One region of the Providencia sp. Marseille-Q8014 genome, then DNA from elsewhere that is predicted to be linked to it. Evidence: predicted binding sites of a transcription regulator. Region 1 holds the regulator's gene; each other region holds the start of a gene.
The links. Region 1 encodes Fur, which represses iron uptake genes when iron is present. Its sites were predicted from a motif close to ATAATAATGAGAACNACTATCAA; they were not measured.

Region 1 (3,289 bases):
CAGCCATTTTGCTAAACAAGTGAGTGAAAGTTTACAGCAAAAAGGGGTGACAACAATGCAAGCTTGGCAGGATGGTTTGAAAGATGCTTCTAGTGCAAACGATTTTGCAACGGATAATGTCAGGGTTAACTTCTGGGATACACTGTATTGGGGAGGATTCGATTCGGCGAATGATTGGGCTAATAAAGGTTATCAAGTGGTCATTTCGAACCCTGACTATGTGTATTTAGATATGCCTTATGAAGTCAATCCAAATGAAAGTGGCTATTACTGGGCGACCCGAGCGAGTGACGAACAAAAAATCTTTTCTTTTGCGCCTGATAATTTACCACAAAATGCGGAAACTTCCGTTGATAGGGATGGTAACTCATTTAGTGCGAAAAGTGATAAGCCATGGCCAGGTGTCTATGGTCTTTCTGGACAACTATGGAGCGAAGCTGTAAGGACGGATGATAAGGCGGAATACATGCTATTTCCTCGCATCCTGCCTTTAGCTGAAAGGGCATGGCATAAAGCGCAATGGGAAAATCAGTACCAAATAGGTCGTGAATATATCGGCGGTAAAACCAATTATGTTTCACAGCAAAAACTGGCAGATGATTGGAGCCGTTTTGCGAGTCTCGTTGGTATGAAAGAGTTACCCCGCCTAGATAGAGCAGGGGTGGCTTATCGTATCCCTGTGCCTGGTGCGAAAATTGAAAATGGCCTTTTACTCGCCAATATCAGTTATCCAGGTTTAGTGATTGAATATGCTTTAGCAGATAGCGACCATTGGCAAACGTATTCAGCACAAAAGCCTCCAAAGGTTAAGGGTAATGTAAAAGTACGAGCCAAAAACCCAGCTGGAACAAGAACAAGTCGTGTAGAAACGGTGGTACAAAAATAACGAGAGGCTATGAGGGTGGTGCCAGAGCGTACCACCTCTTTAAATGCTAGGTTTAACCGCCTATTACAGTACTCGTGTATGTTTAATAGACGATGATTGCCAAGAAATTAACGCTTTCAGCTTCAATAGACACCGCTTTTTTCTATATCCAGACGACATGTATTTTGAGGAGACTCAGTAATCTCGTCATTGGCACTTAGGTGCTTTATCTTTTCTAATACACCTTTCCCTGACAATCGCACCATCAGGTTCATCGTAAACTGTTAGCTATTTATAGTTAGCTGAGTTTATAGATACAATATAATGATGCGACTGTTTGATTAACGTCTGTTTTGTCATGAGATCGATGATTGGAAAATAGAAGGATGGGAGAGATGATGACTCAGGATGTTTTTCTTGATAAATAAGGCAAGCTGACGCAAGACATGCGTCAGTATTTAGCGATAAATAAAAGAAAACCCCATGTGATTCATGAGGTTTATCAGTATATATATAAGGAGCTAAATACGTTCCTTTTTATGAATTATGTTAATGGTTTTTCAACCATTAAATTACTCTTTTGCTTCGTGAGCATCCGCATTTTCGCGGCAATCGCCATCAGCACAGTGACCATATAGGTACAAGCTGTGGTTAGAGAGTTTAATACCATGGCGTGCAGCAATATTGGTCTGACGTTCTTCAATGGATTTATCAGAGAATTCGATAACTTTACCACAATCTAAACAAATCAGATGATCGTGGTGGTGCTGTTGAGTCAGTTCAAAAACGGATTTACCGCCTTCAAAGTTATGACGTGTGACAATGCCAGCATCATCAAATTGGTTCAATACGCGGTATACCGTAGCCAGACCGATCTCTTCGCCCATATCAATGAGTTTTTTATAGAGATCTTCCGCACTGACGTGATGGCACTCAGGCTCCTGAAGTACTTCCAATATCTTTAATCTTGGAAGAGTGACTTTGAGTCCAGCATTCTTCAATGCTTTGTTGTTGTCTGTCATGCGGGTTTGTCCTGTATCTTAAATCATAAATTTAACAATAATGAGACATTTTTAACATAAGCTCAGTTGTCATCGAAACTGATTTACAATTATAGGCATGGAAATAAAAAATAGAAACCATGCTCTGTCTCATTATTATAATAGTTTCATTTTATTTCTATCGTCAGCTTAGCCCAAAATTTCGGCTAGAGACATCTCTTCTGAAATTTGTTGTACCCATGCATCAACGCGTTCTTCAGTCAGCTCAGGCTGGCGGTCTTCATCAATAGCAAGGCCGATAAAGTGATTATCATCTGCCATACCTTTAGACACTTCAAAATGGTAGCCATCTGTAGGCCAATGACCGACAATGACAGCGCCACGTGGTTCAATAATATCGCGAATGGTCCCCATTGCATCACAGAAGTATTCTGCGTAGTCTTCTTGGTCACCACAGCCAAATAGCGCGACAAGTTTGCCATCAAAATCAATTTCTTCGAGGGTTGGGAAAAAGTCATCCCAATCACATTGAGCTTCGCCGTAATACCAAGTTGGGATACCGAGAAGTAGAATATCGAATGCTTCAATATCTTCTTTGCTGCATTTAGCAATATCATGAACTTCCGCGTTCTCACTGCCTAATCTCTTTTGGATCATCTTGGCAATATTTTCTGTATTACCAGTGTCACTACCGAAGAAAATGCCTATGACTGCCATAAAGTGAATAACCTCTTGTTTTTCCAATCTGGTTTGTTCAAGCCAGATAGGGCTAAATTTGAACTAAAATAACGAGAATTTTGGCCCTATTTTGGCGAAAAAGCGTGAATAAATCTGTCGAATTTGTGTGATTTAGAAGAGGAAATCATTCACCAGAAGGCTCGTAGACCAGTGCTAGTTGTGACATCAACATTTCTTCTATTAGCTCACTACGGCTCATGTTTTTTTCATCAGCCAATTGATTCAATATGGCCACTGCATCTTCATTGAGTTTTAATTCGACGCGGCGTAGTCCTTTGACCTTATCACGCTTAAGTTGGTTTCGTTTGTTAATTCTTAATTGTTCATCCCGCGATAGCGGACTTGTTTTAGGTCGCCCAGGCCTGCGTTCCTCAGCGAACAAATCAAGGGTAGTGCGATCAGTTTGTTCTTTTGCCATATTTTTTTAATGCTAAAGGGCGTGTACCAATAATCCAGCGCGCAATGATACCCTAGCTGACTCCCTTGTACCATAGCGTATATGGAGCGAAAGTTATTGATAGTAAAAAAAAGAATGATTTGCTTGAAAAAGCACCAATCTAGATTCTATTGGTGCTAATTAAGCACAATTTACTGGGTCTGCTGCCGCCACAGACGGGCATAAACGCCATTTTTCTGTAGTAAATTTGGGTGGGTATCGATTTCGGCAATTTCGCCATTGCGAATA
Region 2 (3,289 bases), 430 kb from region 1:
CCAAAAAGTGAAGTGATCCCATTCAATTGGACTTTTTAGTTATGAGTCCTTGTGCGGCTTGGTTATGAACTTAATTAGAACCAGGCCATTTTTGAATTGGCTTCGTCCAGCTACGTACTGATCCACCAATACAACACTTCGGTTATTTCGCTTCTGGACAATCATATTCATGGTACTTTTCTTATTTTGAAACCGCTATATCCCATCGTGATACTATTATGAGTGTCTTCCTCAGTGAACTATGCTCGCTAATCTTTTTGGAACATCAAGACAAACATTTTCAGTTTACCGTTCTAATCTCAAGATGTCTTGATGTAAAAATTACTTCGTTGCCTGCTCGATACTTGTTCATCACTCTAACACAATTGATATTGTCCTATGAAAATTCAAATTGATGGATAGCTCAGTTGTTGTATAAGCTTATATTACAGATAAAAGTGCCTTCGATTATAATCCAACTGATCAAACGTTGATGGCTCATCAACTATAGAATTATATTATTATTAATGGTATTTAATAATTTATTAGAGGAGTGATAATCATAAAAATCTAAATAAAACGTTTTTTTGGTAATATGCCAAAAATAATCTATAAATGTGTAAAAGCATTATTAGCTACTCAATTGGTTTCATAATAAAGTGAGATGTAATGGGTTATTTGATTTAAAATAACTAATTATACTTAATTTCTTCTTGTTATAACGAGTTGAACCATGGAAAAACAAATTATAAATACACTCATCGAGTTAACCTTTCGTGGTAACGATGATGTCAAAATTGCAGCGATCTCTGCATTGGGTGATTATAAAGCGACAATAGAGCAGCAAGAAGCTGTTGTTAGATTAATTGATTTATGCAAAGACCCAAATAAAGAAGTGGCGGTATCTTCCATCCGCTCTTTAAGCAAGCTATCTGAGCATTTTAGTCGCTTAGTTACATATAATGACTGAGGCTCTCTTATAAATTGATTTTATGATATTGACCAACCTTTAATTAGTTTAAAAATATTAAACAATAATAATTTATACTCTCTTTAGTATGTATTTTTATTTCAGCTTTTTAACAGCAAAAAATTTTTTGTTATGTTGTTAATTAGTTGTCATTAATAATGACTTATTTTTTTTATTAAAATGCCTTAATTGGATGGTCGTTTTTGTTTTATTATAATCTTATTATCCTAATAAGATTATATAAACTTTAATAAGTTTGTGATAAAAATAAACAGCCACATTGTTATGCATTATTTATACACATAAGAGGTTTATAATGAAAAAGATTGTTATCTCTAGCGTTTTAGCTGCAATGGCAGCATTCTCTTTTAATGCGATGGCTGCGGACTCGAATATTGTCACGCCTGAAAAAATGACTTGTCAGGAATATATTAACCTGAACCCACAAAGCTGGGCACCTGTTGCATTGTGGATCACCAATATGGATACACAATTTAAAGGTGGTGATTATGTTGCGTTAACAGAGCAAAGCGTTGCTGAAGCGCCACAGATTGTTGAATTCTGTAAGAAGCACCCTGAAGGTACGTTACAAGATTACTTAGCGTCAAAAAAATAAGTTAAATTTATGCCCTAGATAATTTCAATTTAGGTTAGTTGATAAGTGAGTAAGTCGTTAGGCACAGATAAATGTTGTGGCGAGTACGAGCGAACCTAATCAGCAACGTTGTCACTTGAAATATCATGGGTAGTACAAAATCAAAGCCTTGTTAATGTGGTGTTTGTTTTTAGTTTAATTAAAGGCAAACACCCTACTATTTGTTTTATATATCGTTTTAATTAGAGCAACGCTTTCTAGCCACTTTATTTATAAGTGTCCATTAATGGCAATTCAAGATTCGATAATCCTGCTTTTTGTCTGACCTTCTCCAACATTTCTTTTTCTGATTTATAAATATTCTGCTTTTCCCTCCTCTTTCCGTCGGCGATGTCTAAAAAAAGACGCAAGAATGATAATAGTTCTTAATAGTATGTTTATTATCAGTTAAAATTATCCGCTAATTTAGCCGGATAAAAAGCCGTAATGTTATCGGCAGCGGTCTGTAAAAAAACACGACAACCTATTAGGATCTTAGGCACATGAAAATTAGGCATCTTTGGATACTCTCTCCATGTTTTGCTTCTTTTATTGCACCAGCAACATTCGCAGCAGAAAACAAACAAGATGAAATGACTGTCTCGGCAACGCGTTCTTATCGAAGTGTGTCGGAGATGGCTCAAACTACTTGGGTTATCGATAATGCGGAAATAGAACAGCAAGCAGAAGGAGGTAAAGAGTTAAAAGATATTCTGTCACAATTGATCCCCGGCATGAGTGTTAGCGGTCAAGGGCGTACTAATTACGGTATGAATATGCGTGGCCGCTCAATGATTGTGATGGTGGATGGGGTCCGTTTAAATTCTTCACGTATTGATAGCCGCCAATTAGATTCTATCGACCCGTTTAATATTAACCATATTGAAGTGATTTCTGGCGCCACTTCTTTATATGGTGGCGGTAGTAGTGGTGGATTAATTAATATTGTCACCAAAAAAGGCCAAGAAGAAAAACAAGTCGACTTACAAATTGGCGGAAAAACCGGCTTTAGTAATGGCAAAGATCATGATGAAAATATTGCCGCGGCCATGAGTGGGGGGAATGAAAACGCCCATGGTCGTTTATCCGTTGCCTATCAACGTTATGGTGGTTGGTATGATGGCAAAGGTAAGGCAATTAATATTGATAATACACAAACAGGTCTACAATTTTCTGACCGCTTGGATGTCATGGGCGCTGGGGTTATTAATATTGATGATAATCAGCAGCTACAAGCCACGGTTCAATATTATAAAAGTGAGTCCGATGGTAAACATGGGCTTTATTTAGGCAAAGATTTTGCGGCGGTGAAAGGCCAAGGCGAGGCTCATAATAGTGATAAATTAAATTCAGATCGCTTACCTGGGACTGAGCGTCACATGCTGAATTTACAATATTCGAATGGTGACCTTTGGGGGCAAGATTTTGTTGCCCAAGTTTATTATCGTGATGAGTCACAAAAATTCTATCCATTCCCTACGCTAAATAAGGCAAAGGATGTCACCAGTATTAGCGCCTCTGATCAAAAAACCAATTTCTATGGTACTAAGCTGACGTTTAATAGCGAGCCGGTTGAGCATTTGACGCTGACGTATGGTGCTGACGCTGAGCACGAACAATTTCGTGCCAACCAAATGTTCTTTAATTTAGATAAAGCGAAAGAATCGGGTGGCATGGATTTGAAAAAAGCCTATCAAGTTGGGCGT
Region 3 (3,289 bases), 540 kb from region 1:
TAGTCATAAATGAATTCCATTATGTTATAACATAACATTTATTGGATGCAAAAATTTATTTTTAAATTTGAATAAATAGAATTTATGGGAATATGTCTAATCATTTGAAATAAAAGGAAAAGAGTGCAATAAATCTTTTCCTTTGATAATTGATAAATGAGTCATTGATTATCTAGGTTTGCTTTCTTGTTGTTTTTTATAAATGTCCTGATTTTTTTGATCGTATTTAGCACGCTATCTTCATATGGGTCGCTCTTTACTTGAACCTCTTTTTTATCATCAGGGGAGGGGGTTGAGCATCCTGAAAGGACGACTATCAAAGCGGTTAATAATCCTATACGCATAAGAACTCCTTCTTAAAGTTAAGCAAATACAATAGATCACATGATAATTATTGAAAAGTGAGTGGCAGAATAAAGCACATATTGACACGCATTGCGCTATAGAAAAAGTGATGGTAATAACCATCACTTTCATGTTATTCGCTATTGTTACTTCTTAATCGTCAGGGTTATCCATGACGTGATGTCTTTCTTGATGATAACCTTCCTCATCATAGCCATAACGCCAATAAGGAATAGCATAAATGCTTTCACGACCAAAGCCTTTATCACGACGTACAAAACGGCGTAAATCGCGAATTATTTGATCTTCGCCAGCGATCCAAAATGAAGCATCTTCAGAGGGAATATCCCAAGATTTGAAGGTATTGATTAATTCTTCAGTTTTGTTGATGCCGCCACAAACCCATATCACCTCAATCCCTGCTGGTTTGATTAATTCACGCATATCGTCTGGGTGGTCTAAACGTAAAACCACTTTACCGGTTGCTTTTGCATGCATTTTTTCCAGTAAGGCTGCAATGGCGGGCAAGGAGCTAGAGTCTCCAGCCATAAAATAATGCTGGCTATGCGGTAATAATGGGTCTGGACCACCTGGGTTGGTTATTCCCATCCAGTTACCTTCTACAGCATCACGAGCGAACAAGTAAGCAGGACCTTCATTACCGTCATGCATGGCGAACTCAATATCTATTTCTTTCACTTCCGGACGGATCGCACGCACCGTGTAGGTACGAACAAACGGACGCGGCTTATCGGTAGGCCAACTACGGCCATGTTCACTGAGGATAGGTAATGCAGGCTGGCTTTTTAAATCGGGGGCAAGGAAAATTTTAATATGGCCACCTTCACATTGGGTTGGATAGTCACCAAGCCGTTCGCCAGTGAAAGTGATACTACGAATTGAAGGGCTAATATCGGTAACAGATTTGACCTGAATCAGCTGTGGTGGCGCCGGGCGGTAAATATTTTTTTCGACTGGTTTGTCATTTGCCACAGGCGGTCTCCTTTTATTAATGATAATGATAAAATTATTATTTGGGAATTGTTATCATTATCATATCATGCTTTTCTTGAATATAAATCACCGAAAACCAAACATTTTTAGAGTAAAAAAATGCCGTATTTGACACAATACGGCATTCCAAACAACGAAATTTATTTCACTTTCATTCCCGCGGCGGTCATTAACAGCCTAAATAGGGATGAGAAGGCAAATAACGCTAGGACACTCCCAAACCAAATTATTGCCATCCAACCTATTTTTTTCCACCATGGCGATGAAACAGTGTGATTAGTGGTAGCCTTGGTCTGGGGTAATTTTTCCTCTGAAGACATAGTAACTCCAATAGGTGTAAACCAAAATAATAGGGATAATAAACAGTGCGCCAACCAGCATGAAGCCTAAACTTTCCATTGGTCCTGCGGCATCACGGAAGCTAATCGCAGGTGGGATCAGGTTTGGCCAGATACTGATGCCTAAACCAGTAAAGCCAAGGAAAATCAATGTTAAGGCCGCTAAAAAAGGCACGCTGTCTGACCGTTTGCGTTTGGCACTGATTAACATGATATAGACACAACCAAGGACTAATAACGGTACTGGTAGGAAGAAGAATAGGTTTGGAAGGCTAAACCAGCGCTGATAAATAGCCTCATTAAGGACAGGCGTCCATGCACTAATGACCGCGATCACGGCAAGCATTAATAACGTTAATGGGCGTAATAAACGGTACATTGTTTGTCGTAAGTGTCCTTCGGTTTTCATAATCAGCCAGCCACAAGCGAGTAGGGCATAAGCAATAACTAAGCCGAAACCACAGAATAATGGGAATGGTGAGAACCAATCAAAATAGCCTCCCATGTAAACACGGTTTTCGACATGGAAACCTTGAATAAAGGCACCAACAACAACACCTTGTACAAAAGTGGCAAAGATAGAACCCCAGATAAAGGCATGATCCCAATGCTTGCGGTGTGATTCATCGGCTCGGAAACGAAACTCAAAAGCAACCCCTCGGAAAATCAAGGCCAATAGCATAAAGGTGAGAGGAATCGATAGCGCATCCAGTACAATGGCATAGGCGAGGGGGAAGGCACCAAATAAACCCGCACCACCTAATACTAGCCATGTTTCATTGCCATCCCACACAGGCGCGACACTGTTCATCATCAAGTCGCGATCTTGGCTATCTTTCAAGGCTGGGTATAAGATACCAATCCCTAAATCGAAACCATCCATAACAATGTACATCAAAATACTGAATACAATGATGACAAACCAAATAAGTGGTAAATCAATGCCCATGAGTTGTATCCTCCTGGATCCCTTTGCGAATTAATTTCATCATGTACATATAGCCAATACCAAAAACACTACCGTAAACAATAAAGAATGCTAATAGACTGATACTCATATGCATTTCGCCATGAGCACTGACGGCATCGGATGTCCTTTGTAATCCATAGACGACCCAAGGCTGACGTCCTATCTCTGTGGTAAACCAACCGGCTAAAATAGCGATCAAACCAGAGGGAGCCATGACAAACATAAAACGTAAGAAGGTTTTTGATTCATAAAGATTTTTACGGTAGCGCAACCATAATCCCCAAACGCCAGCGGCGATCATCAATAAACCCAGCCCAACCATGACACGAAATGACCAGAACACCATAAACACATTCGGTCTATCTTCGGGGGGATAATCTTTTAACGCGGGAACTTGCTTATCCAAGCTGTGTGTCAAAATGATGCTCGCAAGATAGGGAATTTCGAGCGCATATTCAGTTTTCTCTTTTTCCATATTAGGAATACCGAACAGGATCAATGGGGTAGCTTCACCGGGTTTATTCTCCCAATGTCCTTCCATCGCGGCGACTTTAACGGGTTGATGTTTCAATGTATTTAATCCATGAGCATCACCAATGAGCGCTTGAAGAGGTGCTAAAAT

Region 2: ACWPW6_RS15155 (TonB-dependent siderophore receptor) is a predicted target of Fur. The motif match lies at 1,957-1,979, and genes of this name have one in related genera.
Region 3: ACWPW6_RS10760 (siderophore-interacting protein) is a predicted target of Fur. The motif match lies at 1,380-1,402, and genes of this name have one in related genera.

The regions. Positions count from the first base shown of each region.
Region 1 is NZ_CBCOPT010000001.1:2,995,815-2,999,103, reverse strand. Features, by position in the region: gene ACWPW6_RS13250 (beta-N-acetylhexosaminidase) at 1-886, shown strand, start outside; gene fur (ferric iron uptake transcriptional regulator) at 1,438-1,887, opposite strand; gene fldA (flavodoxin FldA) at 2,056-2,583, opposite strand; gene ybfE (LexA regulated protein) at 2,729-3,022, opposite strand; gene ACWPW6_RS13230 (type I secretion system permease/ATPase) at 3,193-3,289, opposite strand, start outside.
Region 2 is NZ_CBCOPT010000001.1:3,423,163-3,426,451, reverse strand. Features, by position in the region: gene ACWPW6_RS15165 (HEAT repeat domain-containing protein) at 713-949, shown strand; gene ACWPW6_RS15160 (HdeA/HdeB family chaperone) at 1,266-1,565, shown strand; gene ACWPW6_RS15155 (TonB-dependent siderophore receptor) at 2,087-3,289, shown strand, end outside.
Region 3 is NZ_CBCOPT010000001.1:2,457,971-2,461,259, reverse strand. Features, by position in the region: gene ACWPW6_RS10765 (hypothetical protein) at 162-344, opposite strand; gene ACWPW6_RS10760 (siderophore-interacting protein) at 499-1,338, opposite strand; gene ACWPW6_RS10755 (DUF2474 domain-containing protein) at 1,500-1,679, opposite strand; gene cydB (cytochrome d ubiquinol oxidase subunit II) at 1,636-2,646, opposite strand; gene ACWPW6_RS10745 (cytochrome ubiquinol oxidase subunit I) at 2,636-3,289, opposite strand, start outside.